DNA from 2 places in the Vibrio cortegadensis genome. Region 2 is predicted to be linked to the other one. Evidence: predicted binding sites of a transcription regulator. Region 2 holds the regulator's gene; the other holds the start of a gene.
The links. The regulator CRP, encoded in region 2, controls carbon source genes, mostly activating them, when cyclic AMP is high. The targets are predictions, from matches to a motif close to TGTGANNNNNNTCACA.

Region 1 (3,199 bases), on a different replicon from region 2:
ACGCCTCTAAGTAGTGATTAATTAGAGTTAACGGTGCAAGGATCGGAAGCAAGCCGGTTCGGTATTGATCTATCACACGGCACAGTTCCGCTTTTTGCGTCCCAGTAAGCAGTGTTTTGAAATAGCCTTGGATATGCATCAGAACATTAGTATTGTTTTTTCTGCTTGCTCGATTTCTTATCGCTTGCATGAATTCAGTACGATAACGTTGGTAAAACTCATTCTCATCGTAATCTTTAATATGTGCCACCAAACGACCTAGTGATTTATATGACTCAGGATGGTGAGCCATCAAGCTCAATTTATAGCGAGAATGAAAAGCAACTATTTTTCCGGGCGTTGGATCGCCCCCCATCGAATCATAGAAATCTCGCAAGCTATAGACTCGTGTAATGAAATTCTCGCGTAATACAGGGTCTTGTAACCTTCCATCTTCTTCTACAGGCAACCACGGCATTTGCTCCATCAACTCTTGTGTAAATAAGCCAACACCATTTTTTTGCGCTTGGTTACCTTGGTAAACTTTTACACGCTCCATGCCGCATGTCGGAGAGTTAGCGCATACAACATAACCGCACAGCTCTTTTTTACCAAGATCTTGAACTTTCTGTTTCGAAAACTGAATCATATTGTCGGTATGGTCTTTCGAACTGTCTTGACTTTGCAGTAAGCGAATTCGCTCTTCGTCAGAAACCAACCGTATTGCCGGTCTTGGTGTCGGCATACCTATAGAAACTTCAGGACAAACGGGCACGAAAGAAAAATAGTCAACAAGATCCCGAGCAAGAAAATGATTTAATTTACTTCCTCCATCAAATCTGACTGGATTTCCAATGATACATGCACTCACTCCGATCTCAATATGCGACATAAACACCCCCAAAACTATACAAAATTAACCTACGTATAACTTATAGCATGCCAAAACTGATTGTACAAAAAATATTTTCGTACAACCACTATTAATAATTCACATAGCAAATCGATTGCCTTACAACTTTCAACAAAAAGAGTTATCAATATTGGCAATGTAGTGCACCTTGCACTATTCTGTGATGAATGTCTCAAGGTAGGCCGTGATATCTAGCTATTATTGCTTCAACAGACAGAAACAGATTCAACAGAATTGGTGATTTGAATTTTAAATCCTTGTCACCACGATAAAAACTTTGGAGATACAACTATGGCAACCCCTCATATTAATGCTCAAGCTGGTGATTTCGCTGAAACAGTACTAATGCCAGGTGACCCACTACGCGCTAAATACATCGCAGAAACTTTTCTTGATGATGTAAAACAAGTATGTGACGTTCGTAATATGTTTGGTTACACAGGTACTTATAAAGGTAAAAAAGTATCAGTAATGGGTCACGGTATGGGTATCCCATCGTGCTGCATCTATGTTCACGAACTCATTGCAGAATTCGGTGTTAAAAATGTAATCCGTGTAGGTAGCTGTGGCGCTGTACGTGATGACGTTAAACTAATGGACGTTGTTATCGGTATGGGTGCTTCTACAGACTCTAAAGTGAACCGTATTCGTTTCAACAACCACGATTTCGCTGCAATTGCTGATTACGGTCTTCTAGAAGAAGCAGTAAGCCAAGCTCGTGCACAAGAAGTTCCAGTTAAAGTTGGTAACGTATTCTCTGCAGACCTTTTCTACACTCCTGAAGCTGACCTATTCGGCAAAATGGAAAAACTAGGTATCCTAGGTGTTGATATGGAAGCAGCGGGTATCTACGGTGTTGCTGCTGACTTAGGTGCAAAAGCACTGACAATCCTTACCGTTTCTGACCACATCATCCGTGGCGAAAAACTAAGCTCTGAAGATCGTCAAAAGTCATTCAATGACATGATGAAAGTTGCTCTAGAAACAGCAATCAACATCTAATAAAAATTCATTTTGCTGCTGAGGTAAAACTTGGCAGCCTGAATATCCCGAGGGGGCGATCGTGTCCAACGGCAAACTGCCAAAAGACGCAGATGGTTTACAACTCAACTTTTGTAAAACATTGGCGTGTGACAACTTTGGATTGAGCGACGCAAAACGTTACGTTTTGCAACATGCGAACCCTAAGCGTCCGGCGATGGTTTGTCGTGAGTGTGGAGCTTTCCCCCCCTTACTTAACAACCAAGAAGTTCTTAACGAGTTACATAGGTTAAGACAACTTCACAGTGATGGCCTTCCCGCTTGTCGTAACGGCGAGTGTGAGAACTTTGGTCTATCCGTTCACACCCACAAACACCTCTACCATGCTTTTGGTTTTAGTGGTGATCGTCAGCGATACCGTTGCAAACAGTGCCAATCCACGTTTGTTGACAAATGGTCTGGTATCAACAAAAAACTAGCCTTTCAAGAAAACTTACTTGGGTTGCTCTTTATGAGTTACTCCGTACGTGAAATCTGCCGAAAACTCTCAATCAACCCAAAGACGTTCTACGACCATGTTGACCATATTGCAAGTCGCTGCCGTCGTAAACTGGCGATGATCGATGCTCGTTGGGTAAATCATGCAGAATCATTTGAATTTGCTTCTCACTATATGCCACTGCAACCTAAAAGCAGTAATGGCGTATTATGGATTGCGACAGGCGAAGCGCACTCTGGCTACATTTTATGTCAACACGTAAACTACTCTTCTGGTGAAGAACCTGAAGGTTCAGTCGATCATGACCCTTACAGCACACCTTCACGGTTTGTCTCTCGAGACCACTCTTCAGAAGCGAATTTACCGACACCGGCACCTTCACCTCTATTACGTGAAAGAATAGACCAACAGTATCAAACCATTTTGGCTCGTGGAAATGTCGAGGACCCAATGGGGAACCTCACAATATTCAACTATCCATCAAAAGGGGCACTTATTCGACCGCCTTATACGTCATATGCACATTTTCTACATGTGCTAGATATGTGTAACGAAAATAAGCGCGTTTCGATTTATATGCCACAAGATCCTGTTCTTCGTTCTGCCGCTCTTAGCGTATGCTTACCGCGAATATTGAGTCAAAACGTTGACTTAATGTATGTGGAAGAAGATAACGGCTGGAGCAACGATACTGAATTTGAAAAAACAGATATCGTGCATATGGGATGGTGGCGAGATCGTTGGGCAATATCCAATCAAGGCTCTGCTCATAAAGGCATTTGCTATCTTGCAGGTGAAAACCATGCGCCAAAACATTGGCTTAGCAA
Region 2 (3,199 bases):
AATCGTTAGGTGGTGAAAGCCTAGTACTTGCGAAAGGCTTAGAGGCGGCGTTTGTGACTCCGGGTATTATCGATGTCACACAAATCGTCGAACTGCCGGATGAAGAGTATTTTGGCCCGTTACTACAGGTTATTCGTTACGAAAGCCTTGATGCGGCGGTTGAAATGGCAAACGATACTCGATTTGGCTTGTCTGCTGGACTGGTGTCAACTGACGATGGTGAATGGGATTACTTTGTGGATCACATTCGCGCGGGCATCGTGAACCGTAACCGCCAATTGACCGGAGCGAGTGGTGATGCGCCATTTGGTGGCCCTGGCGCTTCTGGTAATTTACGACCAAGTGCTTACTACGCTGCTGACTATTGTGCTTATCCAATGGCATCAATGGAAGGTGAAGAGACATTACTCCCTGCTACCTTTAGCCCTGGTCTAGAGCTTTAGGGCTACGGTAGGCGGAAACCTCAATTCAGTACTAAATGGTTATCGAATGCAGAGTGATACAGCATGAGATAACCTTTTTTCTACAGCAAACTCGGTCTACAGACCCTAATAAATACAACAAGGAGGCGTCATGACGCCAGATGTTTTATTTGAATCCCTATGGAAAGATTATATTCAACGCCTTTGCCCTTCTGCGGATAAGGTTCATCAATTGCTTCGCGAAGATGCTGAGCTGATTAATGATCACATCGCACTTCGAACGTTTAATGTTGCTCCTCTTGGGATTGAAACCTTAGCGAAGCCTTTTTTAGCATTAGGGTATAAAGAGTGTGGTGATTATCTATTTGAAAGCAAAAAGTTGGTTGCCAAGCATTATGAACATGATGATCCAAACCAGCCCAAAGTCTTTATTAGTGAGCTGAAAGTGGAAGAGTGCTCTGAAGCGTTACAAGCCATCGTCGCTAAACTGGTGGAACAAGTGGATGCTCAACAATTGAAGACTCAGGACTTTTTATACAGCGGCCGTCAATGGGAACTGAGCTTTGAAGATTACCAAACTCTAGCAAAAGAGAGTGAATACGCCTCTTGGTTAGCTGCTCATGGTTATGGTGCTAATCACTTTACAGTCAGTGTGAATCAATTAAATGACTTTAGTGAAGTTCAAGAGGTGAATGATCATCTCAGTAGCGTTGGGTTTGTTATCAATGGTTCTGGGGGGGAGGTTAAAGGCTCACCAGAAGTGCTATTGGAGCAATCATCGACCATGGCCGATCGCGTATTGGTCCAATTTACTGAGAGTGAACAAGTTGTCCCTGGCGGGTTTTACGAGTTTGCGAAACGTTACCCAATGAATGATGGTCAGTTGTACACGGGTTTTGTTGCTGCGTCAGCCGATAAGATCTTTGAGAGTACAAACGGCTAGATCATTAATACGAGCGCATGGCGTAACAATTAGCTAATAAAAAACCACCAATAGCGATATTGGTGGTTTTTAAATTTTATAGTGTTTTCAGTAACGCGAACTAGCGAGTACCGTAAACTACAATTGTCTTACCGTGAGCTGAAATCAAGTTCTGCTCTTCTAGCATCTTCAAGATACGACCAACCGTTTCACGAGAACAGCCAACGATTTGACCGATTTCTTGGCGAGTGATCTTAATTTGCATGCCATCAGGGTGAGTCATTGCATCAGGTTGTTTCGCTAGGTTTAGTAGCGTTTGTGCAATTCGGCCCGTTACATCTAGGAATGCTAAGTCACCTACTTTTTGGCTAGTAACTTGTAGACGGTTTGCCATTTGCGCTGAAAGACGCATTAGGATGTCTGGGTTTACTTGGATAAGTTGGCGGAATTTCTTGAAAGAAATCTCAGCAACTTCACAAGGAGATTTTGCTCGAACCCATGCTGTACGCTCTTGGTCTTCTTCAAAAAGACCTAGCTCACCAATGAAGTCACCTTGGTTAAGGTAAGACAAGATCATCTCTTTGCCTTCTTCATCTTTAATTAGTACCGCAACTGAACCTTTCACAATGTAATACAAAGTTTCGGCTTTTTCACCTGCGTGAATCAGCGTACTTTTTGATGGGTACTTATGAATATGACAGTGTGAAAGAAACCACTCTAATGTTGGGTCGGTTTGAGGTTTACCTAGAACCATAATATCTCACTTCCTCTGCAGGGTACGCTTGCTGCTTTCCATAATTAGCAAAGCCTAGTAGTAGGCAGTTCCGTTAGGATAAGAGCACTCTTGTTAGTGCTACAAGCTATCTTGTGTTTCGGTTAGGAATAGTATCCTTTTTCCTAATCCATTTCTTGATTTTAATCGTGTCATTGCCACGATCTTCTACGCAAAACTGTGCACATGATCACGGTATGAAAAGTAACCGAGATTTAAGCGTGATGACTAACCAATTTTTCCTGTTTCAATCAGCTGTTGCAGGATTGGTCTCACGATGAGTTCCATGGCAAAACTCATTTTCCCTCCCGGCACAACCAGGGTGTTATGGCGTGACATGAAGGAGCCATCAATCATGGCTAATAGGTACGGAAAATCAACATTTTTAATCCCACGTAGACGAATGACAACAAAGCTTTCATCTAAACTTGGGATGCCTTTTGCATTCAATGGGTTTGATGTATCAACGGTTGGCACTCGCTGAAAGTTGATATGAGTGCGAGAGAATTGAGGGGTAATATAATTCAAATAGTCATCCATTGAACGAACGATCGAATCCATTACCGCTTCTCTGGAGTGGCCACGATCTCGTGTATCGCGAACAAATTTCTGAATCCACTCTAGGTTGACTATTGGCACCATGCCAATCAATAAATCGACATGCTGTGAAACGTTGATGTCGCCATCTACGACCCCACCGTGCAATCCTTCATAGAACAACACATCAGAGTCAGATGAAATGTCCTGCCATGGGGTAAAAGTGCCGGGCATTTGGTTGTAGGGTACCGCTTCATCGAATGTATGAAGGTAACGCCTTACTTGGCCAACACCCTCATTGCCATACTCTCTGAAAAACTCAGCCAAAGCAGGAAAGTCATTCGCTTGAGGGCCGAAATAACTGATGTGTTTACCCTGTTCTCGGGCTTTGCGTATTTCCACATCCATCTCAGGGCGTGTAAAACGGTGGAAACTATCTCCTTCAACCCATGCCGCTTTGACATCCATCATATTGAACATCTTGCGGAAGGCTTCAGAAGTTGTTGTAGTACCAGCACCGGAAGAGCCAGTCACTGCGATTATTGG

Region 1: deoD (purine-nucleoside phosphorylase) is a predicted target of CRP. The motif match lies at 1,052-1,067, and genes of this name have one in related genera.

The regions. Positions count from the first base shown of each region.
Region 1 covers NZ_AP025473.1:266,523-269,721, forward strand. The annotation lists gene OCV39_RS15730 (YbgA family protein) at 1-871, opposite strand, end outside; gene deoD (purine-nucleoside phosphorylase) at 1,184-1,894, shown strand; gene OCV39_RS15740 (IS1 family transposase) at 1,956-3,199, shown strand, end outside.
Region 2 covers NZ_AP025472.1:288,718-291,916, forward strand. The annotation lists gene astD (succinylglutamate-semialdehyde dehydrogenase) at 1-443, shown strand, start outside; gene OCV39_RS01270 (DUF1338 domain-containing protein) at 574-1,365, shown strand; gene crp (cAMP-activated global transcriptional regulator CRP) at 1,466-2,098, opposite strand; gene OCV39_RS01280 (phosphoribulokinase) at 2,345-3,199, opposite strand, start outside.